Regions from separate parts of the Bacillus pretiosus genome, predicted to be linked through region 3. Evidence: a T-box and tRNA genes for the amino acid it is inferred to sense, from the RefSeq annotation. Region 3 holds a T-box; the other regions hold tRNA genes.
What was found. A T-box is a leader RNA that pairs with one kind of tRNA and senses whether it is charged. The one in region 3 lies ahead of pheS (phenylalanine--tRNA ligase subunit alpha), so its partner is inferred to be a tRNA-Phe.
Positions count from the first base shown of each region.

Region 1: it encodes a tRNA-Phe, which carries the amino acid that the T-box ahead of pheS (phenylalanine--tRNA ligase subunit alpha) is inferred to sense. The anticodon was not compared.
Region 2: it encodes a tRNA-Phe, which carries the amino acid that the T-box ahead of pheS (phenylalanine--tRNA ligase subunit alpha) is inferred to sense. The anticodon was not compared.
Region 4: it encodes a tRNA-Phe, which carries the amino acid that the T-box ahead of pheS (phenylalanine--tRNA ligase subunit alpha) is inferred to sense. The anticodon was not compared.

Region 1 covers NZ_CM129593.1:748,750-755,785, forward strand. Annotated here, with positions in the region: rRNA gene ACU8YW_RS03745 (16S ribosomal RNA) at 1-647, shown strand, start outside; rRNA gene ACU8YW_RS03750 (23S ribosomal RNA) at 794-3,715, shown strand; rRNA gene rrf (5S ribosomal RNA) at 3,817-3,932, shown strand; tRNA gene ACU8YW_RS03760 (tRNA-Val) at 3,938-4,013, shown strand; tRNA gene ACU8YW_RS03765 (tRNA-Tyr) at 4,022-4,105, shown strand; tRNA gene ACU8YW_RS03770 (tRNA-Gln) at 4,117-4,191, shown strand; tRNA gene ACU8YW_RS03775 (tRNA-Lys) at 4,196-4,271, shown strand; tRNA gene ACU8YW_RS03780 (tRNA-Leu) at 4,286-4,366, shown strand; tRNA gene ACU8YW_RS03785 (tRNA-Gly) at 4,396-4,470, shown strand; tRNA gene ACU8YW_RS03790 (tRNA-Leu) at 4,487-4,575, shown strand; tRNA gene ACU8YW_RS03795 (tRNA-Arg) at 4,579-4,652, shown strand; tRNA gene ACU8YW_RS03800 (tRNA-Pro) at 4,663-4,736, shown strand; tRNA gene ACU8YW_RS03805 (tRNA-Ala) at 4,752-4,824, shown strand; tRNA gene ACU8YW_RS03810 (tRNA-Ser) at 4,845-4,937, shown strand; tRNA gene ACU8YW_RS03815 (tRNA-Ser) at 4,996-5,088, shown strand; tRNA gene ACU8YW_RS03820 (tRNA-Met) at 5,113-5,189, shown strand; tRNA gene ACU8YW_RS03825 (tRNA-Asp) at 5,193-5,268, shown strand; tRNA gene ACU8YW_RS03830 (tRNA-Phe) at 5,277-5,352, shown strand; tRNA gene ACU8YW_RS03835 (tRNA-Thr) at 5,362-5,434, shown strand; tRNA gene ACU8YW_RS03840 (tRNA-Trp) at 5,441-5,511, shown strand; tRNA gene ACU8YW_RS03845 (tRNA-Ile) at 5,523-5,599, shown strand; tRNA gene ACU8YW_RS03850 (tRNA-Asn) at 5,608-5,682, shown strand; tRNA gene ACU8YW_RS03855 (tRNA-Glu) at 5,684-5,755, shown strand; gene ACU8YW_RS03860 (CBS domain-containing protein) at 5,887-6,306, shown strand; gene ACU8YW_RS03865 (DUF3965 domain-containing protein) at 6,601-7,036, shown strand, end outside.
Region 2 covers NZ_CM129593.1:4,698,774-4,705,809, forward strand. Annotated here, with positions in the region: gene ACU8YW_RS24280 (S8 family serine peptidase) at 1-1,347, shown strand, start outside; gene ACU8YW_RS24285 (L-lactate dehydrogenase) at 1,521-2,465, opposite strand; gene ACU8YW_RS24290 (DUF4179 domain-containing protein) at 3,003-4,031, opposite strand; gene ACU8YW_RS24295 (sigma-70 family RNA polymerase sigma factor) at 4,024-4,491, opposite strand; tRNA gene ACU8YW_RS24300 (tRNA-Glu) at 4,766-4,837, opposite strand; tRNA gene ACU8YW_RS24305 (tRNA-Ser) at 4,843-4,933, opposite strand; tRNA gene ACU8YW_RS24310 (tRNA-Asn) at 4,940-5,014, opposite strand; tRNA gene ACU8YW_RS24315 (tRNA-Ile) at 5,022-5,098, opposite strand; tRNA gene ACU8YW_RS24320 (tRNA-Gly) at 5,109-5,179, opposite strand; tRNA gene ACU8YW_RS24325 (tRNA-Lys) at 5,193-5,268, opposite strand; tRNA gene ACU8YW_RS24330 (tRNA-Thr) at 5,279-5,354, opposite strand; tRNA gene ACU8YW_RS24335 (tRNA-Phe) at 5,369-5,444, opposite strand; tRNA gene ACU8YW_RS24340 (tRNA-Asp) at 5,459-5,534, opposite strand; tRNA gene ACU8YW_RS24345 (tRNA-Met) at 5,538-5,614, opposite strand; tRNA gene ACU8YW_RS24350 (tRNA-Ser) at 5,642-5,734, opposite strand; tRNA gene ACU8YW_RS24355 (tRNA-Ile) at 5,752-5,828, opposite strand; tRNA gene ACU8YW_RS24360 (tRNA-Met) at 5,833-5,909, opposite strand; tRNA gene ACU8YW_RS24365 (tRNA-Ala) at 5,930-6,002, opposite strand; tRNA gene ACU8YW_RS24370 (tRNA-Pro) at 6,017-6,090, opposite strand; tRNA gene ACU8YW_RS24375 (tRNA-Arg) at 6,101-6,174, opposite strand; tRNA gene ACU8YW_RS24380 (tRNA-Leu) at 6,178-6,266, opposite strand; tRNA gene ACU8YW_RS24385 (tRNA-Gly) at 6,283-6,357, opposite strand; tRNA gene ACU8YW_RS24390 (tRNA-Leu) at 6,387-6,467, opposite strand; tRNA gene ACU8YW_RS24395 (tRNA-His) at 6,491-6,566, opposite strand; tRNA gene ACU8YW_RS24400 (tRNA-Thr) at 6,577-6,652, opposite strand; tRNA gene ACU8YW_RS24405 (tRNA-Val) at 6,657-6,732, opposite strand; rRNA gene rrf (5S ribosomal RNA) at 6,737-6,852, opposite strand; rRNA gene ACU8YW_RS24415 (23S ribosomal RNA) at 6,954-7,036, opposite strand, start outside.
Region 3 covers NZ_CM129593.1:4,406,172-4,413,207, forward strand. Annotated here, with positions in the region: gene pheT (phenylalanine--tRNA ligase subunit beta) at 1-1,222, opposite strand, end outside; gene pheS (phenylalanine--tRNA ligase subunit alpha) at 1,241-2,275, opposite strand; T-box leader at 2,319-2,547, opposite strand; gene ACU8YW_RS22680 (TrmH family RNA methyltransferase) at 2,596-3,393, opposite strand; gene sspI (small acid-soluble spore protein SspI) at 3,476-3,685, shown strand; gene ACU8YW_RS22690 (HD domain-containing protein) at 3,863-4,420, shown strand; gene ACU8YW_RS22695 (CPBP family intramembrane glutamic endopeptidase) at 4,560-5,273, shown strand; gene ACU8YW_RS22700 (DNA-binding protein) at 5,416-5,787, shown strand; gene ACU8YW_RS22705 (ammonia permease) at 5,826-6,182, shown strand; gene ACU8YW_RS22710 (DHA2 family efflux MFS transporter permease subunit) at 6,204-7,036, opposite strand, start outside.
Region 4 covers NZ_CM129593.1:545,103-552,138, forward strand. Annotated here, with positions in the region: rRNA gene ACU8YW_RS02790 (23S ribosomal RNA) at 1-1,420, shown strand, start outside; rRNA gene rrf (5S ribosomal RNA) at 1,521-1,636, shown strand; tRNA gene ACU8YW_RS02800 (tRNA-Asn) at 1,645-1,719, shown strand; tRNA gene ACU8YW_RS02805 (tRNA-Ser) at 1,722-1,813, shown strand; tRNA gene ACU8YW_RS02810 (tRNA-Glu) at 1,831-1,905, shown strand; tRNA gene ACU8YW_RS02815 (tRNA-Val) at 1,911-1,986, shown strand; tRNA gene ACU8YW_RS02820 (tRNA-Met) at 2,011-2,087, shown strand; tRNA gene ACU8YW_RS02825 (tRNA-Asp) at 2,091-2,166, shown strand; tRNA gene ACU8YW_RS02830 (tRNA-Phe) at 2,176-2,251, shown strand; tRNA gene ACU8YW_RS02835 (tRNA-Thr) at 2,270-2,345, shown strand; tRNA gene ACU8YW_RS02840 (tRNA-Tyr) at 2,356-2,439, shown strand; tRNA gene ACU8YW_RS02845 (tRNA-Trp) at 2,447-2,520, shown strand; tRNA gene ACU8YW_RS02850 (tRNA-His) at 2,540-2,615, shown strand; tRNA gene ACU8YW_RS02855 (tRNA-Gln) at 2,679-2,753, shown strand; tRNA gene ACU8YW_RS02860 (tRNA-Gly) at 2,758-2,832, shown strand; tRNA gene ACU8YW_RS02865 (tRNA-Cys) at 2,847-2,917, shown strand; tRNA gene ACU8YW_RS02870 (tRNA-Leu) at 2,927-3,008, shown strand; gene ACU8YW_RS02875 (DUF3884 family protein) at 3,221-3,541, opposite strand; gene ACU8YW_RS02880 (YebC/PmpR family DNA-binding transcriptional regulator) at 3,893-4,612, shown strand; gene ACU8YW_RS02885 (NUDIX hydrolase) at 4,761-5,222, shown strand; gene ACU8YW_RS02890 (transglycosylase domain-containing protein) at 5,650-6,426, shown strand; gene ACU8YW_RS02895 (DsbA family protein) at 6,615-7,036, shown strand, end outside.

The sequences.
Region 1 (7,036 bases), 1.6 Mb from region 3:
CCGCAAGGCTGAAACTCAAAGGAATTGACGGGGGCCCGCACAAGCGGTGGAGCATGTGGTTTAATTCGAAGCAACGCGAAGAACCTTACCAGGTCTTGACATCCTCTGAAAACCCTAGAGATAGGGCTTCTCCTTCGGGAGCAGAGTGACAGGTGGTGCATGGTTGTCGTCAGCTCGTGTCGTGAGATGTTGGGTTAAGTCCCGCAACGAGCGCAACCCTTGATCTTAGTTGCCATCATTAAGTTGGGCACTCTAAGGTGACTGCCGGTGACAAACCGGAGGAAGGTGGGGATGACGTCAAATCATCATGCCCCTTATGACCTGGGCTACACACGTGCTACAATGGACGGTACAAAGAGCTGCAAGACCGCGAGGTGGAGCTAATCTCATAAAACCGTTCTCAGTTCGGATTGTAGGCTGCAACTCGCCTACATGAAGCTGGAATCGCTAGTAATCGCGGATCAGCATGCCGCGGTGAATACGTTCCCGGGCCTTGTACACACCGCCCGTCACACCACGAGAGTTTGTAACACCCGAAGTCGGTGGGGTAACCTTTATGGAGCCAGCCGCCTAAGGTGGGACAGATGATTGGGGTGAAGTCGTAACAAGGTAGCCGTATCGGAAGGTGCGGCTGGATCACCTCCTTTCTATGGAGAATTGATGAACGCTGTTCATCAATATAAGTTTCCGTGTTTCGTTTTGTTCAGTTTTGAGAGAACTATCTCTCATATATAAATGTATGTTCTTTGAAAACTAGATAACAGTGTAGCTCATATTTTTTAATTTTTAGTTTGGTTAAGTTAGAAAGGGCGCACGGTGGATGCCTTGACACTAGGAGTCGATGAAGGACGGGACTAACGCCGATATGCTTCGGGGAGCTGTAAGTAAGCTTTGATCCGAAGATTTCCGAATGGGGAAACCCACCATACGTAATGGTATGGTATCCTTACCTGAATACATAGGGTAAGGAAGACAGACCCAGGGAACTGAAACATCTAAGTACCTGGAGGAAGAGAAAGCAAATGCGATTTCCTGAGTAGCGGCGAGCGAAACGGAACATAGCCCAAACCAAGAGGCTTGCCTCTTGGGGTTGTAGGACATTCTATACGGAGTTACAAAGGAACGAGGTAGACGAAGCGACCTGGAAAGGTCCGTCGTAGAGGGTAACAACCCCGTAGTCGAAACTTCGTTCTCTCTTGAATGTATCCTGAGTACGGCGGAACACGTGAAATTCCGTCGGAATCTGGGAGGACCATCTCCCAAGGCTAAATACTCCCTAGTGATCGATAGTGAACCAGTACCGTGAGGGAAAGGTGAAAAGCACCCCGGAAGGGGAGTGAAAGAGATCCTGAAACCGTGTGCCTACAAATAGTCAGAGCCCGTTAATGGGTGATGGCGTGCCTTTTGTAGAATGAACCGGCGAGTTACGATCCCGTGCGAGGTTAAGCTGAAGAGGCGGAGCCGCAGCGAAAGCGAGTCTGAATAGGGCGTTTAGTACGTGGTCGTAGACCCGAAACCAGGTGATCTACCCATGTCCAGGGTGAAGTTCAGGTAACACTGAATGGAGGCCCGAACCCACGCACGTTGAAAAGTGCGGGGATGAGGTGTGGGTAGCGGAGAAATTCCAATCGAACCTGGAGATAGCTGGTTCTCCCCGAAATAGCTTTAGGGCTAGCCTTAAGTGTAAGAGTCTTGGAGGTAGAGCACTGATTGAACTAGGGGTCCTCATCGGATTACCGAATTCAGTCAAACTCCGAATGCCAATGACTTATCCTTAGGAGTCAGACTGCGAGTGATAAGATCCGTAGTCAAGAGGGAAACAGCCCAGATCGCCAGCTAAGGTCCCAAAGTGTGTATTAAGTGGAAAAGGATGTGGAGTTGCTTAGACAACTAGGATGTTGGCTTAGAAGCAGCCACCATTTAAAGAGTGCGTAATAGCTCACTAGTCGAGTGACTCTGCGCCGAAAATGTACCGGGGCTAAATACACCACCGAAGCTGCGAATTGATACCAATGGTATCAGTGGTAGGGGAGCGTTCTAAGTGCAGTGAAGTCAGACCGGAAGGACTGGTGGAGCGCTTAGAAGTGAGAATGCCGGTATGAGTAGCGAAAGACGGGTGAGAATCCCGTCCACCGAATGCCTAAGGTTTCCTGAGGAAGGCTCGTCCGCTCAGGGTTAGTCAGGACCTAAGCCGAGGCCGACAGGCGTAGGCGATGGACAACAGGTTGATATTCCTGTACCACCTCTTTATCGTTTGAGCAATGGAGGGACGCAGAAGGATAGAAGAAGCGTGCGATTGGTTGTGCACGTCCAAGCAGTTAGGCTGATAAGTAGGCAAATCCGCTTATCGTGAAGGCTGAGCTGTGATGGGGAAGCTCCTTATGGAGCGAAGTCTTTGATTCCCCGCTGCCAAGAAAAGCTTCTAGCGAGATAAAAGGTGCCTGTACCGCAAACCGACACAGGTAGGCGAGGAGAGAATCCTAAGGTGTGCGAGAGAACTCTGGTTAAGGAACTCGGCAAAATGACCCCGTAACTTCGGGAGAAGGGGTGCTTTCTTAACGGAAAGCCGCAGTGAATAGGCCCAAGCGACTGTTTAGCAAAAACACAGGTCTCTGCGAAGCCGTAAGGCGAAGTATAGGGGCTGACACCTGCCCGGTGCTGGAAGGTTAAGGAGAGGGGTTAGCGTAAGCGAAGCTCTGAACTGAAGCCCCAGTAAACGGCGGCCGTAACTATAACGGTCCTAAGGTAGCGAAATTCCTTGTCGGGTAAGTTCCGACCCGCACGAAAGGTGTAACGATTTGGGCACTGTCTCAACCAGAGACTCGGTGAAATTATAGTACCTGTGAAGATGCAGGTTACCCGCGACAGGACGGAAAGACCCCGTGGAGCTTTACTGTAGCCTGATATTGAATTTTGGTACAGTTTGTACAGGATAGGCGGGAGCCATTGAAACCGGAGCGCTAGCTTCGGTGGAGGCGCTGGTGGGATACCGCCCTGACTGTATTGAAATTCTAACCTACGGGTCTTATCGACCCGGGAGACAGTGTCAGGTGGGCAGTTTGACTGGGGCGGTCGCCTCCTAAAGTGTAACGGAGGCGCCCAAAGGTTCCCTCAGAATGGTTGGAAATCATTCGTAGAGTGCAAAGGCATAAGGGAGCTTGACTGCGAGACCTACAAGTCGAGCAGGGACGAAAGTCGGGCTTAGTGATCCGGTGGTTCCGCATGGAAGGGCCATCGCTCAACGGATAAAAGCTACCCCGGGGATAACAGGCTTATCTCCCCCAAGAGTCCACATCGACGGGGAGGTTTGGCACCTCGATGTCGGCTCATCGCATCCTGGGGCTGTAGTCGGTCCCAAGGGTTGGGCTGTTCGCCCATTAAAGCGGTACGCGAGCTGGGTTCAGAACGTCGTGAGACAGTTCGGTCCCTATCCGTCGTGGGCGTAGGAAATTTGAGAGGAGCTGTCCTTAGTACGAGAGGACCGGGATGGACGCACCGCTGGTGTACCAGTTGTTCTGCCAAGGGCATAGCTGGGTAGCTATGTGCGGAAGGGATAAGTGCTGAAAGCATCTAAGCATGAAGCCCCCCTCAAGATGAGATTTCCCATAGCGTAAGCTAGTAAGATCCCTGAAAGATGATCAGGTTGATAGGTTCGAGGTGGAAGCATGGTGACATGTGGAGCTGACGAATACTAATAGATCGAGGACTTAACCATATAATATGAAGCGATGTTATCTAGTTTTGAAAGAATATAAAAAACTTGTTGACTTTAAAAGTTAAATAAGTTAAAATGATTCTTGTCTTAAATGAATATAGTCTGGTAATGATGGCAGAGAGGTCACACCCGTTCCCATACCGAACACGGAAGTTAAGCTCTCTAGCGCCGATGGTAGTTGGGACCTTGTCCCTGTGAGAGTAGGACGTTGCCAGGCAAAATGGAGGATTAGCTCAGCTGGGAGAGCACCTGCCTTACAAGCAGGGGGTCGGCGGTTCGATCCCGTCATCCTCCACCATATATGTCGGAGGGGTAGCGAAGTGGCTAAACGCGGCGGACTGTAAATCCGCTCCTTCGGGTTCGGCAGTTCGAATCTGCCCCCCTCCACCATTCTTAATTAATGGGCTATAGCCAAGCGGTAAGGCAACGGACTTTGACTCCGTCATGCGCTGGTTCGAATCCAGCTAGCCCAGCCATTAAGAGCCATTAGCTCAGTTGGTAGAGCATCTGACTTTTAATCAGAGGGTCGAAGGTTCGAATCCTTCATGGCTCACCATTTTAAATAAATATGCGGGTGTGGCGGAATTGGCAGACGCACTAGACTTAGGATCTAGCGCCTTTGGCGTGGGGGTTCGACTCCCTTCACCCGCACTTTTAATAAAATAACTCAAACATGTCTTGCGGAAGTAGTTCAGTGGTAGAATACAACCTTGCCAAGGTTGGGGTCGCGGGTTCGAATCCCGTCTTCCGCTCCAATTTTCAATATGACATGCCGGGGTGGCGGAACAGGCAGACGCACAGGACTTAAAATCCTGCGGTGGGTGACCACCGTGCGGGTTCGACCCCCGCCCTCGGCACCATATGCGCCCGTAGCTCAATTGGATAGAGCGTTTGACTACGGATCAAGAGGTTAGGGGTTCGACTCCTCTCGGGCGCGCTTTTATTAACGGGAAGTGGCTCAGCTTGGTAGAGCACCTGGTTTGGGACCAGGGGGTCGCAGGTTCAAATCCTGTCTTCCCGATATTCCCAAAAACATGGGGCCTTAGCTCAGCTGGGAGAGCGCCTGCCTTGCACGCAGGAGGTCAGCGGTTCGATCCCGCTAGGCTCCACTTTATTTATTATATGTCTCGGAGGTATACCCAAGTTCGGCTGAAGGGATCGGTCTTGAAAACCGACAGGCGGTGAGAATCGCGCGGGGGTTCGAATCCCTCTACCTCCTCCATTTTCTTTTTAAATGGTTTAGATACATATAATAATAAAATTTTTATTTTTTCCTTCATGGAGGTATACCCAAGTTCGGCTGAAGGGATCGGTCTTGAAAACCGACAGGCGGCGAGAGTCGCGCGGGGGTTCGAATCCCTCTACCTCCTCCATTTTTTAAAAAAACATTATATTGTCGCGGGGTGGAGCAGCACGGTAGCTCGTCGGGCTCATAACCCGAAGGTCGCAGGTTCAAATCCTGTCCCCGCAACCAAATGGTCCCGTGGTGTAGTGGTTAACATGCCTGCCTGTCACGCAGGAGATCGCCGGTTCGACCCCGGTCGGGACCGCCATTTATGTTGGCTCGGTAGCTCAGTCGGTAGAGCAGAGGACTGAAAATCCTCGTGTCGGCGGTTCGATTCCGTCCCGAGCCACCATTTTTTTATGCCGACTTAGCTCAATTGGTAGAGCAACTGACTTGTAATCAGTAGGTTGGGGGTTCAAGTCCTCTAGTCGGCATCCTTTAGGGGCATAGTTTAAAGGTAGAACTGAGGTCTCCAAAACCTCCAGTGTGGGTTCGATTCCTACTGCCCCTGTAAAAGTGTATGGGCCTATAGCTCAGCTGGTTAGAGCGCACGCCTGATAAGCGTGAGGTCGATGGTTCGAGTCCATTTAGGCCCACCATATATTATTCCGCAGTAGCTCAGTGGTAGAGCTATCGGCTGTTAACCGATCGGTCGTAGGTTCGAGTCCTACCTGCGGAGCCATGGCCCGTTGGTCAAGTGGTTAAGACACCGCCCTTTCACGGCGGTAACACGGGTTCGAATCCCGTACGGGTCATAAAAAAAAGAGTCAGCAATATGCTGACTCTTTTTTTATTTTGTGGAATCCTCCTTTATCAACTGATTTTCCTGAAATAAATAAAGGGATTTAGGAAAAGCTATGGTATGTATAAAAAGGAGGAGACAAAAATGACACGAGTGAGAGACTTTATGAGTACTGATGTTGTACATTGTACACCGCTAGACAATGTATATGAGGCTGCTGTAAAGATGAAAGAAGAATCGATTGGATTGATTCCGGTTGTTGAAAATGAGCAAGTTGTTGGTCTTGTTACGGATCGAGATTTAGTTGTTCGAGGGATTGCTGAGAAACATCCTGGATCTAATAAAATTACAAATGTAATGACAACAAACATTGTTTCAGTTTCTCCAGATGAACCTATTGAAAAGGCTACAGAGTTAATGGCACAGTATCAAATTAGACGATTGCCAGTAGTTGAGAGTGGTCAACTCGTTGGGATGTTAGCACTAGGAGATTTAGCTATAAAAGAATCGGCAGATGATCAAGCGGGATTTGCTTTAAGTGAAATATCAGAGCATACGGAATGAAGTGAGACTTTAATTAGTGGAATAAGTTACGTATAAAAATCAGATACATTATTCTAGTATATAGGGTTAAGCTAATATGTTAGCATGATGTATCTGAGCCATTATATAATAAGTATACAGTTAGTAATTTCAACAGTTTATTTAAATTTGTCATTCCTAATTTTAAATAAGAGAAAAAATGATATACTGATAGATATAAGTATTATGATAGATTTCGAATATAACAATATTTATTGTTAATGATGTAATAATGGATTAATATTTCCTATGTAGACAAAAGGGAAGGGGAATTATATGAGGGCTATACAGCGCGATCCAAATTGGAATTTGGTTACAGATACATATATAGAACCAAATAATTTCGCTGAATTATTTTCTTTACTTGTACCTTGTCATCCGAAAGGTGAAGGGAAAGAAAGAACTATATTAGTGTGGAAAGAAAAAGAATTTTATAAAGAAGAAAATTTAGCGGCATTTATCGTATATGGAATGGATAAAGCAAAAAATTTACCACAGTTTCATAAAGATGAAATTCCAACTTTATTACGTATTCTTCGTTTATGCCAAGAGATTGGCTGGTATGAAGAAGCAAATACTTTTATGGTAACTCAAGGCCTAGCTGAGTTTGTTCACACTTCATTGGAATATGAAACGTGGGATCTTTTGACACAAGCGGTTGCTTTAAACTATTTAATTATTAAATATCGTATTGGTGAATTAACTGATGAGG
Region 2 (7,036 bases), 290 kb from region 3:
TTAAATGAAGAAAACTATACAGTAGAAGACGGTAAAAAAGCACTATGGGTTAAAGGAAATGTATATGATTCTAACGTTGACTACTTAAGAGGAAAAGGATTAAACATTACGCAAGAAGCGAACGGCGTTATGTACTATGACTATTCTCCCTACTTGCACAAGTTTTTACCTATTACTGAAAATGGTGACTTTAAAGTTGGTATTACACCTGATTCCTTTAAAACTGAAGGTCCAATGAACACAGGCGTATATATTTTCGATTATGCAACTGCAGGTCCTGACTATCCAAGCGGTGTAAATAACTATTGGTTTATTCCGCAAGGTGCTCAATATGCAAAAGCTAGTTATGATAAAAAAGAATTATATAAAGATGATGAATTCACTGTGACACTAAACGCCAAACATGTGAAACAATTTGTATCTGGAGAATTTAACGTAAAATTCCTAGAGAAGAACTTCAAATTTGCAAATGCGAAATTGAATCCTACTTTTGAAAAACTCCTTTCTGAAAAAGGGGTAACCGCAAAAGTAAATGAGCCGAAACTAGAAGAAGGTTCTGTTACAGTAGGCGGAGCTATCGATGATAAAAACTTCGCCGGATTAGATGGTGACTTCCCGTTCATTGATGTAACTTTCAAGGTAGAAAATGATGAGTTTTATGAAGCAAATGCTCAATTAGATTTACCGGTGTTCGTTTACTGGAAACAAGGTGAATCAGAGCCAAGCAGAATGCGTGTGCTTCAAGATCAAACATTCTCAGTTATGTCTTTAAACTCAAAAGTAGAAGGAAATATTAAACCTGGTGCATTCTTAAATGAACGTGGATATTTAGATGAGAAATTTGATTATACAAAGCTTGGTGTAAAAGTATATGCAACAGATTCTTACCGTCATAAGTTTGAAGGCTCACTTGATAAATACGGTTACTTCAAATTGAATGGACTTCCTGTTAATAAACGTGATTATAACTTATACGTGGAGGTTCCAGGACATTTAACAAGCCGACTAACTACAAAACTAGGTACTGAAAAAGATGGTAAACTACTTGGTCAATATTATTATGCACGACCTGACGAAAACCTTGCTGGCGATGTAAATGCTGATAAAGTAATTGATATGAAAGATGCTGAAATTATCGCTAGCAACTATGGTAAAAAAGGACTATCTGTGAAAGACGGCGACCTTAACAAAGATGGCATTGTCGACGAAAAAGATATTCGTTTCGTTGAAAAGAACTTCTTGAAAAAAGGACCAGATGCATCTAAATCACAAATACCTGTTGAAAAATCAAAAAGCGGTACACTGGCAGATATTTTAAAGAAATTAGGATTAACACCTAAAAAATAATAATAAAGAGCACTCTATATAAAGTAGAGTGCTCTTTTCTATAAACGACCCTTATCCAGCAAAAGGGGTATATTGGGGATATACAAGGGAAACCGGAAAAGGAATTTATATTAAATTATATAAAAACTCAGAGGTAGGAAGCAGTTTCCCGCCTCTGAATTATTTAGCAATTATTATAGTACTGGTGCCATTGTTTCTTTTAATACTTTTACAGAATGAGCGAATTTCGCTTTTTCTTCTTCATTTAGCTCAAGTTCTACGATTTCACGTACACCTTCGCGGTTAATAACAGCTGGAACACCTACGAAAGCATCTTTCTCACCATATTGTCCTTCAAGGTATGCAGATACAGTTAATACGCTGTTCTCGTTGCTTAAGATTGCTTTAGTTACACGAAGTAGTGACATACCGATTCCGTAGTAAGTTGCACCTTTACGCTCGATGATATGGTAAGCTGCATCGCGTACATTTTCGAAGATTTTATCTAAGTCTTCTTGTTTGTACTGCTCGTTGTTAGCTAAGATTGTTTCTAACTTTTGTACACCTACAGTAGCGTGGCTCCATACTGGAAGTTCAGTGTCACCGTGCTCACCAACGATGTAAGCATGAACGTTACGTGGATCTACATCTAAGTAGTCACCTAACATGTAACGGAAACGAGCAGAGTCTAAAGTAGTACCAGAACCGATTACGCGCTCTTTTGGTAAACCAGATTCTTTCCAAGTTACGTAAGTTAAAATATCAACTGGGTTAGTTGCGATTAAGAAGATTCCATCGAACCCGCTATCCATAATGCCGCGAACGATTTGTTTAAAGATCTTTGTATTTTTCTCAACTAAGTCTAAACGAGTTTCACCTGGCTTTTGTGGTAATCCAGCAGTGATAACAACTAGATCTGCATCTTTACAATCTGCATAGCTACCGCTCCAAACTTTTGTTGGTGATGGAGAGAATGGTACCGCATGGCTTAAGTCCATTGCTTCCCCTTCTGCTTTTGCTTCATTAACATCTACTAATACGAATTCTTCAGCTACACCTTGGTTGATCATTGAGTAAGCGTAACTACAACCTACAGCTCCTGTTCCTACTAATACTACACGATTGATACCTTTTTTCATGGTAATTTCCCCTCTCTATTGTTCACATATATTTTTTTATGATTGTTTAAGTAATTAATTAAAATACTAATTTAATGTTGTTTAACTTCTTTACATTCATATTGTAGCACGTATTATTGTGAAAAAGTTCACAAATTATGACCTATTTGTGAACTTTTTCACATAGAGTGTAAAGTTGATGGAATAGGTGTGGAATCCATCTCAATGGAGACGTTTTCTTTAGATTGTGAAAGGGATTTTCTTATGTTTTTGTCGGTAAGTGAAATTATATCAGCGATTTTTTAAATATATGGACCGTAACTCCAAATATATCAGCGATTTTTGCAATATATCGACTTACCGACAAAAACCGACAATGATAACAGCATAACAAACGCCATCCTTTCTGTATATTTCTACAAAAAGAATAGCGTCTTTTGATTATATGGATACAAATTTATCTTAGCTGGACAGCGATGTTTTTTCCATACACGTCAAATTAACATACCGTCACTTATTAACAGTCAATAAACATGTGAACCTAGCAAAGCTCTTTAATTATTGTAGCAACACAGTCGTTTTTAAATCTTCAGCACCTCCATTTTTTAATGTATCATTTAGATCACTAAGATACGTAGGTTCAATTGTTAAGGATTTTGGAGGATTATCCATTGGTGGAAGAGCTAAAACAATATGGTGTCCGTATAGTCCCGTGCTACCAACTTGCAAGCTGACTCCTTCGTAGATTTTTCCTTTATCATCAGTTACGGTATAATCAAGTGCTGGCCAGCTATCATTAGCTTCCATTTCTTTTGGATAATCAAAGGTCAAATCAATCCTCGTTGAAAGTGAAGAAAAGGTTACTTGATTTACTGTTAATGCATATAAATTATCTTTCGTTGATGTTTTTATATTAGGAGTGAATTTATGAATCTCACCTTCAACTTTTGTAAGAGGAAATGCTACGTTCCATATTCCTGTTTGTTCAAATAAATCTTTCCCATGGACGGAAACATCAATTTTATCACCAAATTCACCGTAATTAGCCAGAGTAAATTCATGCTGCTCAATAATGGTGTTTTGTCCTTTTGACTTCTGTGAAGTAGAACCAATTGCAGCTCTGACTTCTTTCCCATTAATGGTTATATAACTAAATCCAGCTTTCTCTTCATTACTTTTGGAAATAGGATTCTCTCCTTTGTATTCCACCGTGACCACTAAACGTCCACCATCGTAAACAGCTTCTTTCACATTCATCGTTAAACCACTATGACTATCTCGTCTCTCAATTGATGTGGCAAGCTCATCCTTTTCAATTTTATCAGAAGCAATATCATTAAATTGTGCATAAATGGAGCCTATAACTGGAACACCCGATAATGTCTTTGCCATGGTAGGAGAAATGAATCCAAAACCTAAGAGAGAAACACATATTCCACAAGCAATAAGACTAGAATACTTAATTGTTTTTTTTCTACGGTACTGATTTTTCTTAGCTTGAAGCATGGCTGTTTTTTCTCTTTGAATTAACCGATCTTCTGGTATAGGAATATCATTGATATGGTGATTAATTTCTTCTTTATTCATAACTATATCCCTCCTTTAAAATGGGGCGTAAGGCTTGCTTTGCTCGATGTAATTGAGATTTTACCGTTCCTTCTGGAGAATTAAGAACCTCAGCAATTTCCTTAATAGATAAATCGTGATAATACCTTAATAAAATAATGGTTTTGTAAGTAGGATCTAAGAAATTAAATGCCTCGGTTAAATCCAGCGATTGCTCTAATTTATTCATGCTCTCTTCTGTACATAAATTAGATAACATTTCATCATTCACAACAAATTGTCTAGAGGACTTTCTTACAAAATCAATGGATTTAAAAACAAGAATTTTAGTAATCCAACTTTGAAATTTCTCCGGCTTTTTTAATTTTCTCAATGAAAGATATGCTTCATAAATTGTTTCTTGGTATATATCCAGTGCATCTTGTTCATTTCTTACATAAGAATAGGCTGTTCGATATAGCTTTGGGCGAACAAAAGTAATAAGTTGTTCAAATGCTTGATCATTTCCTCTTGTTGCTTAGTTTACTAGATAGGCTATGTCCATTTTTATTTCTTCCTCCCTTTACTAATATAGTCGAATGAGAGAATAAAAAGGTTGCAAAAATAAATGCATATATATAAATCTCCTACAACTTATTGCAATAATTACTATCAAGCATTAAAGACACAAAAAACCCATAAAAAAAAGCAGACTATCCAAAGTCCGCTTTTACACAACAAAAAAGAGATAGCAGATTATGCTATCTCTTTTAGTATGACCCGTACGGGATTCGAACCCGTGTTACCGCCGTGAAAGGGCGGTGTCTTAACCACTTGACCAACGGGCCAATTCTGGCAGAGAAGAAGGGATTCGAACCCTCGCACCGCGTTCGCGATCTACTCCCTTAGCAGGGGAGCCCCTTGAGCCACTTGGGTACTTCTCTATAATATGGCTCCGCAGGTAGGACTCGAACCTACGACCGATCGGTTAACAGCCGATAGCTCTACCACTGAGCTACTGCGGAATAATTATGGTGGGCCTAAATGGACTCGAACCATCGACCTCACGCTTATCAGGCGTGCGCTCTAACCAGCTGAGCTATAGGCCCATAATTGAAAAGCGGGTGAAGAGAATCGAACTCTCGACCAGAGCTTGGAAGGCTCTTGTTTTACCACTAAACTACACCCGCATTAAATTGTAAATGGTGAGCCATGAAGGATTCGAACCTTCGACCCTCTGATTAAAAGTCAGATGCTCTACCAACTGAGCTAATGGCTCATTTTGAAAGTGGTGCCGACTAGAGGACTTGAACCCCCAACCTACTGATTACAAGTCAGTTGCTCTACCAGTTGAGCTAAGTCGGCTTGCGACTTCAAAATGGTGGCTCGGGACGGAATCGAACCGCCGACACGAGGATTTTCAGTCCTCTGCTCTACCGACTGAGCTACCGAGCCTTTATGTAAAAAAATGGCGGTCCCGACCGGGGTCGAACCGGCGATCTCCTGCGTGACAGGCAGGCATGTTAACCACTACACCACGGGACCATTTGGTTGCGGGGACAGGATTTGAACCTGCGACCTTCGGGTTATGAGCCCGACGAGCTACCGTGCTGCTCCACCCCGCGATGATAAAATATTTAATTTAGAAAAAATGGAGGAGGTAGAGGGATTCGAACCCCCGCGCGACTCTCGCCGCCTGTCGGTTTTCAAGACCGATCCCTTCAGCCGAACTTGGGTATACCTCCGAGATATAAAGCTTTAGTGGTGGACCTTGTAGGACTCGAACCTACGACCGGACGGTTATGAGCCGTCTGCTCTAACCAGCTGAGCTAAAGGTCCTTTATGGTAGCGGCGGAGGGGATCGAACCCCCGACCTCACGGGTATGAACCGTACGCTCTAGCCAGCTGAGCTACACCGCCATAAAATATATTAAAATAAGTGGAGCCTAGCGGGATCGAACCGCTGACCTCCTGCGTGCAAGGCAGGCGCTCTCCCAGCTGAGCTAAGGCCCCGTGTTTTTGGAAAATCGGGAAGACAGGATTTGAACCTGCGACCCCCTGGTCCCAAACCAGGTGCTCTACCAAGCTGAGCCACTTCCCGTTAATAAAAGCGCGCCCGAGAGGAGTCGAACCCCTAACCTCTTGATCCGTAGTCAAACGCTCTATCCAATTGAGCTACGGGCGCATATGGTGCCGAGGGCGGGGGTCGAACCCGCACGGTGGTCACCCACCGCAGGATTTTAAGTCCTGTGCGTCTGCCTGTTCCGCCACCCCGGCATGTCATATTGAAAATTGGAGCGGAAGACGGGATTCGAACCCGCGACCCCAACCTTGGCAAGGTTGTATTCTACCACTGAACTACTTCCGCAAGACATGTATGAGTTATTTTATTAAAAGTGCGGGTGAAGGGAGTCGAACCCCCACGCCAAAGGCGCTAGATCCTAAGTCTAGTGCGTCTGCCAATTCCGCCACACCCGCATATTAATTATTCAAAGAAAAAATGGGGCGACTGATGGGAATCGAACCCACGAATGCCGGAGCCACAATCCGGTGCGTTAACCACTTCGCCACAACCGCCATGATTTTCTGGTGCCGACTAGAGGACTTGAACCCCCAACCTACTGATTACAAGTCAGTTGCTCTACCAATTGAGCTAAGTCGGCTAAATGGTGGAGGATGACGGGATCGAACCGCCGACCCCCTGCTTGTAAGGCAGGTGCTCTCCCAGCTGAGCTAATCCTCCATTTGCCTGGCAACGTCCTACTCTCACAGGGACAAGGTCCCAACTACCATCGGCGCTAGAGAGCTTAACTTCCGTGTTCGGTATGGGAACGGGTGTGACCTCTCTGCCATCATTACCAGACTATATTCATTTAAGACAAGAATCATTGTAACTTATTTAACTTTTAAAGTCAACAAGTTTTTTATATTCTTTCAAAACTAGATAACATTGCTTCATATTATATGGTTAAGTCCTCGATCTATTAGTATTCGTCAGCTCCACATGTCACCATGCTTCCACCTCGAACCTATCAACCTGATCATCT
Region 3 (7,036 bases):
GTAAGTTGTCAGCTTCTACTACACCTTCAAGTGCTTCTCCGCCAGCGTATTTCGCCATTAAAGCAGCTGCGTGTTGAATTGCTTCAAATGTACGTGTTGGATCGATTCCTTTTTCAAAACGTGCGCTTGATTCACTGCGAAGACCTAAGTCTTTTGATGTACGGCGCACTGTTTGACCTGCAAAGTATGCAGATTCAATTAAAACGTTTACTGTCTCATTTGTAACTTCAGAATCCGCTCCGCCCATTACACCAGCAACAGCTAAAGCTTTTGTTCCGTTTGTAATTACAAGGTGGTGGCTTTGTAACGTACGCTCTTGATCATCTAACGTTTCAATTTTTTCGCCTTCTTTTGCAAGACGAACAACGATTTCTTTTGAACCTAATTTATCGTAATCGAATGCATGTAACGGTTGACCGTATTCCATTAAAATGTAGTTTGTAATATCCACTACATTGCTAATTGGACGAATGCCAGCTGCCATAAGGCGCGTTTGCATCCACATTGGTGATGGACCAATCTTTACGTTCTTCACCATTTTTGCAATATATAATGGGTTTTCTTCTTTCGCTTCTACACTTACAGAAATGTAATCAGAAGTTTTTTCTGCTGTTTCTTGTAAGCTGATAGCTGGAAGTTTTACTTCACGGCCATAAATAGCAGCGACTTCATATGCAACACCTAACATGTTTAAGCAATCTGCACGGTTTGGTGTTAAACCAAGCTCAAGTACTTCATCATGTAAGTTTAAAATTTCAAGTGCGTCTGCACCAACTTCAGCGTCACTTGGGAAGATGAAGATACCGTCTGCATATTCTTTTGAAACTAACTTTCCATCAATACCAAGCTCTTGAAGCGCACAAACCATACCGTGAGAAGCTTCACCACGTAGTTTTGCTTTTTTAATTTTGAAGTTGCCAGGAAGTACAGCACCAACTTTTGCAACTGGTACTTTTAAACCTTTTGCAATGTTAGCAGCTCCACAAATAATTTGAACTGGCTCTTCTTCACCGATATCGATTAAACATTTGCTTAATTTATCAGCTTCTGGGTGTTTTTCACATTCTAATACGTGACCAACTACAACACCTTTTACACCTTTATTTAATAATTCAACACCTTCTACTTCAATACCACTTTTCGTGATTTTGTCTGCTAGTTCTTGTGCTGTTACATCTTTAATATCTACATACTCTTGTAACCAACGATATGATACGAACATACTTATCCTCTCCTTCCCTTACGCTCGTTTGAATTGTTGTAAGAAACGTACATCATTTGTATAGAAATGACGAATGTCATCTACGCCGTATTTCAACATTGCGATACGCTCTGCGCCCATACCGAATGCGAAACCTTGATATTCTTTTGAATCATAACCAGCCATTTCAAGTACGTTCGGATGAACCATACCTGCGCCTAAAATTTCGATCCAGCCAGTTCCTTTACAAGTGCCGCAACCTTTGCCGTGACACATCATACAAGAAATATCCATCTCTACAGATGGCTCTGTGAATGGGAAGAAACTTGGACGAAGACGGATTTCACGATCTTCACCGAACATCTTTTTCACGAATACTTGCAGTGTACCTTTTAAGTCACTCATGCGAATGTTTTTATCAATTACAAGACCTTCAATTTGCATGAATTGGTGTGAATGCGTCGCATCATCGTCATCGCGGCGATACACTTTACCAGGACAAATAATTTTAATTGGGCCTTTTTCTTTATTATTTTCCATCGTACGTGCTTGCACAGAAGATGTATGTGTACGTAGTAACGTTTCTTCTGTAATGTAGAATGTATCTTGCATATCACGCGCTGGGTGATCTTTCGGTAAGTTTAATGCTTCGAAGTTGTAGTAGTCTTTTTCTACTTCTGTTCCTTCAGCTACTTCATACCCCATACCGATGAATACATCTTCAATTTGCTCAACAACAGCTGTTAACGGATGGTGACAACCTGTTTCAACAGGACGGCCTGGTAGTGTAACATCAATTGTTTCCGTAGCTAATTTCGCTTCAATTACTGCTTTTTCTAAGTTTCCAATTTTGTCTTCTAAACGCGTTTGAATCGCTTCACGTACTTCATTTACTAATGCTCCCATACGTGGACGCTCTTCTGCTGATAATTTTCCCATGCCGCGTAATACTTCTGTAATTGGACCTTTTTTTCCTAAATACGCTACGCGTACGTCGTTTAAGCCCTTTAGCTCTTTCGCTTCTTCAATAAGCTCTAACGCTTTTTGCTTTAGCTCTTTTAAACGTGCTTCCATTTGGAACCCTCCTAATTTTAAAAATAAAAAAACCTCGCTCCCAAAAAGGGACGAGGTAAATTCGCGGTACCACCCTAAATTGACAGACCAGGTCTGCCCACTCATTAGTTATAACGATCAATTCTGACCGGAACGCCTTTACATATATATGGTCCTGGCGTCAACTCCAGAGGTGAATTCACTTCCGTCTACCATAAGAATGCTTTCAGTCTAAGGCATTCTCTCCCTATATGGCGATTTTGTAAGTTACTCTTCTCTATCAACGTTTTTCGTTATTTAACTTTTAATATAATATACTTCAACTTATTATAAGAAGTTTTTTATTTGTTCGCAACTGGGCTTTGTAAATAATACGTTAAAATCCCTGCTGCAACCGCAACATTTAATGATTCTGCCCCGCCGTAAATCGGAATATACAAGTTTTGATCCGTTTTTGCAAGAATTTCTTGGCTTACGCCGCTTCCTTCATTTCCTACAATTAATGCAAAACCACCAGCTGGTGTTACTTCACCATACGGAACTCCATTTTCAAGAGCTGTTCCATATACAGGAACGTTATTTTCTCTTAACTTGTCTACCCACTCTTCTAAGTTCCCTTTTACAACTGGTAAATGGAAAATAGAACCTTGTGTAGAGCGAAGCACTTTACTATTATATGCATCAACGCACCCTTCTCCAAGCACAACAGCATGAATACCAGCTGCATCAGCTGTACGAATAATTGTCCCTAAGTTGCCCGGGTCTTGAAGACCATCTAATAAAAGAAACTTTCCATCTGCAAGAGCTACTTCACTCTCGTGTTTCTCACAAACAGCAAATACCCCTTGCGTCGTTTCTGTTTCACGGAGTACTTTTACGATTGCTTCAGGTACGATATACATTTCCACATCATTAACTGTCCAATCTTTCGGAAGATCTGTCTGATCAGAAACGATAAGTTCTGTTACAACTCCTGCTTTTAAAGCTTCTTCCACTAAGTGGAATCCTTCTACAAAAAATAAACCTTTTTTATCGCGCTCTTTTTTCGTCTGCAGCTTTTTCCACTGCTTCACACGCGGATTTTGCACTGAATCAATGTTTTTCATAATATGTATTTCCCTCTCTTCTTGTCTTATCATTATAGCCTATTTTTCATACATATTTACATAAAAAAGAACAAAAACTAACGTCAGTTTCAATTCTGAAGAAGAGGTGAAAATAATGAGTTTTAATTTACGCGGTGCTGTATTAGCGAATGTATCTGGAAATTCACAAGATCAATTACAAGAAACGATTGTCGATGCAATTCAAAGCGGTGAAGAAAAAATGCTTCCAGGTCTTGGCGTTTTATTCGAAGTCATTTGGAAAAATGCTGATGAAAATGAAAAACACGAAATGTTAGGAACACTAGAGCAAGGATTAAAAAAATAAACAATAAAAGGTCACCTTAGAAAAAAACTAAGGTGACCTTTTATGTCTATAAAATTTTTCTTCTCCTAAACATTTCTACTTTACTAACGCTACACAGATGGAGTACAATATTCAAAATACATTTAAACCGATCGATTTTCTTTATAGACACCATTAGATAAAAGGAGTGAATGTTTTATGCAACGTATTACGCTTGAACAAGTTTTTAAACATCACATTACACAAAAATATGTAAACCGTTCTGGAATGGTCCACGCGATTGCTGTCGCTTACCATGCGTTTCACTTAGCGAAAAAGCATCATGCCTCAGTCGATGCTGCAACAAAAGCTGGTTTCCTTCATGATATCGGACATCACACATGGTACAGCGAGGGAGAATGGGATTATGACTTGTATAAAAAGAATGATATACATGCGATTAAAGGAGCAGAAAGAGCTCATAAATTGCTTATTAGATTAGGAGAACATCCGAAACTAGCAAAAGAAATTTCTATCGCGATTCTTCTTCATACAGATTCTTTCTTAGTACAGCAAGAAATTGAAAGAACATCTCTTCAAAACATTATTAAATGGGCAGACGAAGCAGATGAAGAACCGGGCGGAGCGCACCATTATAGAACGATTTCTTATGAAAAAGCATTAAGAGCTATTCAACAGTTAGACCGATTGGTAGAACGTGAATTGCAAATAGAGCAATCAAAATCGAATAACAAGGCAGAACATAGTTATCAATGAGAAAGAGGCATCACTATAGGGTGATACCTCTTTTATTATTTTATGGAAAATACACCTTTATATGTAATATTTAAATATTACATATAAAAACAAAATACTTTATAATTAAATATACAAATATAAAGAGGTGATTTTACAAATGCAACCCGCTACACAACTTTCTAATGAACAGAAATACTCTATGTCATGGGGACAATTTATTAGCTCCGTTTTATTCGCTTTTTTCGGAACCGGACTTATTACTGTGTTCCTCGCAATGCCCTTAACAATTTATACAGCCGGTCTTACAGATAAAAAACAAATTGCCCTGTATGAATCTATTGCAAATACTGCAAGTATCGTATTACAACTAGCCGTGTTGTTATTCTTCATTTTTAAATTCGAACCCGCAAAAAAATTACTACTAAAATCTTTTAACTTTAAAGCACTTAAAGAATGGCGTACATACGTATACTTACTTCTTTTCTTCGCTACAAATATTTTACTCAATTACATCTTGTTAAATTATATGTTCCAAGACGCAACAAAGCAGCAATCTTCCGCACTTAACTTAGACGTTTTCAAGCAGTATCAAATATTATTACTTCTCGGCTTCGCAATACTTACACCAATTTTTGAAGAGCTGATTTTCCGTGGTTTTATACTCCGCTTCTTCTCAGAACGCTTTCCATTTTGGATTGCAGCTATCGTAACAAGTTTCTTCTTCGGTATCGCTCATACATACTCACTTGGCGTAATGGTAATTACTTTCTTCATGGGATTATTAATGGCTATTTTATGTAAAAAAACAAAATCCATTATTCCAGCTATGTTATTTCATATTATGAATAATATGTTGGCATTCTTGAGTTAGAAAGAGGTATCATCGCGATACCTTTTTTATTAATTCGTATCATTACTTCTCATTTCTATCAATTTATACATATTTATTAATAATATCCAAAATAAACCTCATGTAGTAAAATATAACTGATTACTATAGAAGGAGACTATATATGTTGAGCTTACTTTGGGTTGTTTATATGCCACTTCTTGTTTTATGCGGATTGTTCGGTGGTATTTTTTTAATTGTTACTAGCATGAAACATCGTAAATTATTTGTTGGTTTAATGGGGCTACTTAGCTTCTCCTTTGTCACACTACCTTTTGTTTTTTGGGGCATGGGAGTGGATAGCAATGCAATCCTCCCTATTTCAACAACTTTATATTGGATACTGTTTTCTTTAACTGGATTATTAGCAGGGATAAGTGGAGTCCAAACCAAAATTAAAAGTATACGTAATATGGGATTCATTATTTTCATCGCTGGTATATTAGGGGTTATCTTCTGGTTACTCATGACTGTAGGTGATTCATACTATATATAATATTTTTTAGAACCCCATAAATCGGAGGTAATACAAAAGTGTTCGGAATATTAACTTGGATGATTTTCGCTCTTACTTTGATGTTATGCGACTTCATCGTTGGCATTTTTTTAATTATTGCTGGTATTAAATGTCGTAAATCACTTACTATTATGGCTGGTTTCATTAGCATATCGCTTATTGTTGTTCCTATCATTTGTATAGGTTATGGAATAGATTTAGAGGGGATTGTTCCAATTTCGGGAACTTTATATTGGTGTTTCTTCTCTTTGGCTGGACTATTAGCTATTATAAGCGGAAGACAAATATCCAGTATTCGTGCTATGGGAATGGTTTTATTTATAACAGGACTGTGCTCCGTAACTGGTTATCATTTTTTATATTTAACTCTTTAAACAGACAAAAAAGCAGGGAAATTAATTCCCTGCTTTTCTATTTGGTTTATTGCCTGATGGTAAGAAGAACGATAATACCCAAGCAATCCCTGCGAGTATCGTCGCAATTAAGAAGGCATCGTTAATACCGTTAATTGCAGATAACTTCGAAATTTGTCCAAATAATAGTTGCGTGCTCATCGCATCTCCTGCTTGCGCTGATCCAGCGATCGCTGCTAAACTTTGCCCCATGCCGTGTACTTTATCAACTAAGATTGGGTTTGACGTTGTTAACATGTTGCCGTAATCTGCTACGTGAGCAGTCGTTTGCTGCGTCATAAGTGTGATTAAAATCGCTGTTCCAATTGAACCAGCTACTTGTCTTGACGTATTTTGCGTTGCTGTACCGTGAGAAATTAATTTCATCGGCAGTGCGTTCATACCTGCTGTCATAATTGGCATCATAATGAATGACATACCAATCGAACGTATAATATAATCCGTCATAATAACGCTATACGGTGTATCCATCGATAACGTTGTGAATTCATATGTCGCAAACGTTGTAATGGCTAAACCGACAATTGCTAACGGACGAATACCATACTTATCAAATAGTTTACCTGCAATGGGTCCCATGATCCCCATAATTAATGATCCTGGAAGTAGTAATAAACCTGATTCTATCGGTGTGAAACCGCGAATGTTTTGCAGATATACCGGAAGTAATAACATACCTCCGAATAATGCCATCGTAACAATTGCATTAATTACTAAAGTAAAAGTAAATACTGGGTATTTAAACACTTGTAAATCAAGCATTTTGTTGTCCGTTGTTAGCTCTCTCCAAATAAATACCGCAATACCTACTACAC
Region 4 (7,036 bases), 1.4 Mb from region 3:
ATTGGTTGTGCACGTCCAAGCAGTTAGGCTGATAAGTAGGCAAATCCGCTTATCGTGAAGGCTGAGCTGTGATGGGGAAGCTCCTTATGGAGCGAAGTCTTTGATTCCCCGCTGCCAAGAAAAGCTTCTAGCGAGATAAAAGGTGCCTGTACCGCAAACCGACACAGGTAGGCGAGGAGAGAATCCTAAGGTGTGCGAGAGAACTCTGGTTAAGGAACTCGGCAAAATGACCCCGTAACTTCGGGAGAAGGGGTGCTTTCTTAACGGAAAGCCGCAGTGAATAGGCCCAAGCGACTGTTTAGCAAAAACACAGGTCTCTGCGAAGCCGTAAGGCGAAGTATAGGGGCTGACACCTGCCCGGTGCTGGAAGGTTAAGGAGAGGGGTTAGCGTAAGCGAAGCTCTGAACTGAAGCCCCAGTAAACGGCGGCCGTAACTATAACGGTCCTAAGGTAGCGAAATTCCTTGTCGGGTAAGTTCCGACCCGCACGAAAGGTGTAACGATTTGGGCACTGTCTCAACCAGAGACTCGGTGAAATTATAGTACCTGTGAAGATGCAGGTTACCCGCGACAGGACGGAAAGACCCCGTGGAGCTTTACTGTAGCCTGATATTGAATTTTGGTACAGTTTGTACAGGATAGGCGGGAGCCATTGAAACCGGAGCGCTAGCTTCGGTGGAGGCGCTGGTGGGATACCGCCCTGACTGTATTGAAATTCTAACCTACGGGTCTTATCGACCCGGGAGACAGTGTCAGGTGGGCAGTTTGACTGGGGCGGTCGCCTCCTAAAGTGTAACGGAGGCGCCCAAAGGTTCCCTCAGAATGGTTGGAAATCATTCGTAGAGTGCAAAGGCATAAGGGAGCTTGACTGCGAGACCTACAAGTCGAGCAGGGACGAAAGTCGGGCTTAGTGATCCGGTGGTTCCGCATGGAAGGGCCATCGCTCAACGGATAAAAGCTACCCCGGGGATAACAGGCTTATCTCCCCCAAGAGTCCACATCGACGGGGAGGTTTGGCACCTCGATGTCGGCTCATCGCATCCTGGGGCTGTAGTCGGTCCCAAGGGTTGGGCTGTTCGCCCATTAAAGCGGTACGCGAGCTGGGTTCAGAACGTCGTGAGACAGTTCGGTCCCTATCCGTCGTGGGCGTAGGAAATTTGAGAGGAGCTGTCCTTAGTACGAGAGGACCGGGATGGACGCACCGCTGGTGTACCAGTTGTTCTGCCAAGGGCATAGCTGGGTAGCTATGTGCGGAAGGGATAAGTGCTGAAAGCATCTAAGCATGAAGCCCCCCTCAAGATGAGATTTCCCATAGCGTAAGCTAGTAAGATCCCTGAAAGATGATCAGGTTGATAGGTTCGAGGTGGAAGCATGGTGACATGTGGAGCTGACGAATACTAATAGATCGAGGACTTAACCATATAATATGTAGCAATGTTATCTAGTTTTGAGAGAACATAAAAAACTTGTTGACTTTTAAAGAAAATAAGTTATAATAATGATTGTCTCAAAAGAATAATGTCTGGTAATGATGGCAGAGAGGTCACACCCGTTCCCATACCGAACACGGAAGTTAAGCTCTCTAGCGCCGATGGTAGTTGGGACCTTGTCCCTGTGAGAGTAGGACGTTGCCAGGCAATATTATTCCGCAGTAGCTCAGCGGTAGAGCTATCGGCTGTTAACCGATCGGTCGTAGGTTCGATTCCTACCTGCGGAGCCATTGGAGAGCTGTCCGAGTTGGCCGAAGGAGCACGATTGGAAATCGTGTATACGTCACAAGCGTATCAAGGGTTCGAATCCCTTGCTCTCCGCCATAGGATTTATAATATTTGGCCCGTTGGTCAAGTGGTTAAGACACCGCCCTTTCACGGCGGTAACACGGGTTCGAATCCCGTACGGGTCACCACTTTTGGAGGATTAGCTCAGCTGGGAGAGCACCTGCCTTACAAGCAGGGGGTCGGCGGTTCGATCCCGTCATCCTCCACCATATAAATTATATGAATAGTATTATCGCGGGGTGGAGCAGCACGGTAGCTCGTCGGGCTCATAACCCGAAGGTCGCAGGTTCAAATCCTGTCCCCGCAACCAAATGGTCCCGTGGTGTAGTGGTTAACATGCCTGCCTGTCACGCAGGAGATCGCCGGTTCGACCCCGGTCGGGACCGCCATTTTAATAAGGCTCGGTAGCTCAGTCGGTAGAGCAGAGGACTGAAAATCCTCGTGTCGGCGGTTCGATTCCGTCCCGAGCCACCATTTATCTTAATAATATACGCCGGCTTAGCTCAATTGGTAGAGCAACTGACTTGTAATCAGTAGGTTGGGGGTTCAAGTCCTCTAGCCGGCACCATGTAAGTTTCGGAGGGGTAGCGAAGTGGCTAAACGCGGCGGACTGTAAATCCGCTCCTTCGGGTTCGGCAGTTCGAATCTGCCCCCCTCCACCATTTACATAGGGGCATAGTTTAAAGGTAGAACTGAGGTCTCCAAAACCTCCAGTGTGGGTTCGATTCCTACTGCCCCTGCCAAATATATTTACACAACATGGCGGTTGTGGCGAAGTGGTTAACGCACCGGATTGTGGCTCCGGCATTCGTGGGTTCGATTCCCATCAGTCGCCCCATTTTTATTTTTAAAATTACAAATAATTTAATTGATACTTACATATAATTAAGTAAGAATTCGATGGGCTATAGCCAAGCGGTAAGGCAACGGACTTTGACTCCGTCATGCGCTGGTTCGAATCCAGCTAGCCCAGCCATTTTGCGGAAGTAGTTCAGTGGTAGAATACAACCTTGCCAAGGTTGGGGTCGCGGGTTCGAATCCCGTCTTCCGCTCCAATAAAATTTAACATGGCGGCATAGCCAAGTGGTAAGGCAGAGGTCTGCAAAACCTTTACCACCGGTTCAAATCCGGTTGCCGCCTTTCTTTTGTGCCGATGTGGCGGAATTGGCAGACGCGCACGACTCAAAATCGTGTTCCTTCGGGAGTGTCGGTTCGACCCCGACCATCGGTATCATGAACGGCGAAAAAAACTCTATACAATTAGTATAGAGTTTTTTTGTATTTTCTTTTCATTATATGACAAAATAAGTACAAAAAGTGTACGGTGAGTAGACTGCGAAACATTAAAAGGATAAAAACAAACATTCATTTTTATCCTTTTAATTGTGATATTCTATAAAATTCCAGCAGAATATTGTATATACAATATTCCCTTCGAGCACTCTAGAGAGAATTTCTCCAACCCGGTGACATGAAGTTAAATCCGACAGCACCAGTAGATATTAGTACATTATCAACGGTTAAGTTTGTAATTTCTAAAAACCTCTTTTCAAACTCTTCTTTGTTGTACTTGTACATAGTTGAGTGGCACGCCCACATGTGCGTTGAAGTACTCAACCAATCTCCTAATTCCTTTAATTCAGGAAATGACTCAAATTGAATTGGTTCATCTAATTTCATGAATCTCACTTGATAGATAGTTGGGTTTAACTTCTCTCCTATTCCTTTCAGACCATGTGCTTTTTTCTCATGTGAATGTGTCATACTTCTCCCTCCATCTCTCTTCAAATTTTTTCCTTTTTTTATTATACAACAATAGAAAGTAGTTATGGGAATATTATGGAAATATGTATCGGCTATATAAAAAGACTCTAACATTTCTGTTAGAGTCTTTTTTGTTAAATTATACTATGTGCTTCTAAAATTCGTAATAAATGTAGAAATTCATGTATAATATAACTTGTCGAAAGAACAAAATGATAGTAATTTATATTATGTCTGTAATATGAATCAAAAATGAACTTTTTATATTTCTTTTAAAAATGTGTTGAATACACATTATATTTCATATTAATATTTTTATGTAGATTTAAAACGGGAAAGAGAGTGGAAAGTATGGGTCGTAAATGGAATAATATTAAAGAAAAAAAAGCATCAAAAGATGCAAATACAAGCCGTATATACGCGAAATTTGGACGTGAGATTTATGTGGCAGCAAAACAAGGCGAGCCAGATCCAGAATCAAACCAAGCGCTTAGAGTTGTATTAGAACGTGCGAAAACATACAACGTACCAAGAACAATTATTGATCGTGCAGTTGAAAAGGCAAAAGGCGGTTCAGAAGAAAATTATGACGAGCTTCGTTATGAAGGATTCGGACCAAATGGATCTATGGTAATTGTAGATACACTTACAAATAACGTAAACCGTACTGCAGCAGATGTACGAGCTGCATTTAGCAAAAACAGTGGTAACATGGGTGTAAACGGTTCTGTAGCTTACATGTTTGATGCGACAGCTGTTATCGGTCTTGAAGGTAAAACATCAGATGAAGTTCTTGAAATTTTAATGGAAGCAGATGTTGATGCACGTGACATTCTAGAAGAAGAAGATTCTGTTATCGTGTATGCTGAACCTGATCAATTCCATTCCGTACAATCTGCACTTAAAGATGCTGGTGTTGAAGAATTCACAGTTGCAGAATTAACAATGCTTGCACAAAGTGATGTAGAACTTCCTGAAGAGGCTCAAGTACAATTTGAAAAAATGGTTGATGCATTAGAAGATCTAGAAGATGTGCAACAAGTTTACCACAACGTAGACTTAGGAGAATAATACGATAGAAGCCCCTGTTCATTTAACGGATAGGGGCTTTTTTTCATGAAGTTAATTAAGAGGATGAATTAGTAAAGGTATTTTGTTTTAGACAGGGAATATGCTTATAGGGATATATGAAATAATCATTATTTCTAGGAGGTTTAATATGGAACATAAAACACCAAAGCATATCGTTGCTGTAGCAGGTTATTTAACAAATGAAAAAGACGAAGTGTTATTAGCTAAAGTACATTGGCGATCGGATACGTGGGAGTTGCCAGGAGGACAGGTGGAAGAAGGAGAAGCGCTCGATCAAGCTGTTTGTAGGGAAATAAAAGAGGAAACAGGATTAACGGTGAAGCCTATCGGTATTACAGGAGTTTATTATAATGCTTCCATGCACATTCTAGGTGTTGTTTTTAAAGTGGCATACGTGAGCGGTGAAATACAAATTCAGCCTGAAGAAATACAAGAGGCTAAATTTGTTGTTTTAAATGAAGAGAATATAGATGAGTATATAACGCGTCCTCATATGAAATCCAGAACGCTTGATGCGATGAGAGCAACACATTGTATTCCGTACGAAACGTGGGAAGTGCAGCCATATAATTTAATAGGTAGATTGTGAAGAAAAGAGTAGCCGGTTTGAGATACAATCAAATCACTACTCTTTTTTGTATACTGTTTAAGAAAAAGGTCAAAATAATAATAGTGCTAGTATTGATTTCAGGAACGTTTGTTCTGTATAATGTATGATATATTGTATACATTTAGATTACTAGATACTTACAAATATATATTTTTGTAGATGATATAATGAAAATAGGATGTTTTAATAGGGAAGTATAGGCTTAAGGTATACTCTGTTATTGGTTTAGCATAATCTATATTCAATATTTCAGATGAATAGTAGATAAAAAAGGACTGTGATACAATACTTTTTTATACCTTACAATGATGTAAGGTACGTGTAAGAGAAATCGATGGGATATTTTTTTACAACAAGGTATTCTTAAAGTAAGAGTTATACGCTGTGTGGAAAAGAGGTGTTTAAGATGAAAGAACGAGTATTATCTAGGGTGAACTATCATCAAAAAGTTGCATTAAATCCAATGACTAAATTCTTTTATAAAGCCATTATTTTATTATTATTGTTAAGTTGTACGTTATTATTCATTGGAAATATAATGATCGAGCAAAGTGATATTAGTAAATTACATGTACCTGCTAAGTTAGAGGTGCCAGAATCATTAACACATGCATTTATTGCGACAGAAGATAAAAGGTTTTATCATCATAACGGTTTAGATTATATAGCGATTGTCAGAGCGTCTGTTGAGAATATAAAAGCTGGTGGTGTTGTGCAAGGCGGAAGCACAATTACACAACAGTTATCCAAAAATGCCTTTTTAACGAATGAACGTACATTTTCTCGTAAGTGGAAAGAAATTTTTTATACGAAAAAAATTGAACGGACATTTACGAAGGATGAAATTTTAAAATTGTATGTAAGTAATATTTATTACGGAGAAGGAGCATGGGGAATTGAAAAAGCAGCAAACCTTTACTTCGGTAAAAAGGTGAGCCAATTAACGTTGGCTGAAAGTGCAATGATGGCTGCTGTAGTAAAGGCACCCGCTTATTACTCACCTGCACAAAATTATGATAAGGCCGTAGAGAGACGAAATGTCGTTTTGAGATTAATGGAGAAAGAAGGCTATATCAATCATAATGAGTATGTGCAAGCAGTTAGTGAGAAGTTAGTAATTCGTCATGATATAAAAACAGAGCAGTCGATGTTAAAGAGTGCTCGTGAAAAAGCAGTAAGCTAAAGGAAGTTCCTACATAGGAGCTTCCTTTTTTTGAATAAATTGTGACAAATTGTGACACAATATCGTCACAATTATTGTGTTTTTGTAATTTATGTGAGCGTGTTCATTGCGTGACGTATATAAGTGTTGATATTATGTGTATTGTGTACAATGCTGTATACAGAATATGAATTTAAAGAGGAATGTATATGAAATCAAATAAACTCATGGCTCTTGGTGTAGTTTTTTCTATCGCAGTATTGATTGTAATCGGAACAATTGCGTATAGCATCATAAATGACAAAAAAGATAAAGGGAATGAGATGTTTGCTTATTCCACACAACAATCTTTAGGGAAAGATGATGCCCCAGTTAAGGTAGTTGAATTTGGAGACTTCAAATGTCCTGCTTGTCGTACTTGGGATGTAACAGTATTACCACGATTAAAAGAAGAGTATATCGATAAAGGTAAAGTGCAGTTATACTTTATTAACTTCCCATTTATCGGAAAAGACTCTGATTTAGGTGCAGCAGCTGGTGAAGCAATTTATAAACAAGATCAAGATTCATTCTGGATTTTCTACGATGAGATTTATCAAAGTCAAAAGAAAGACACGGAAGAATGGATTAC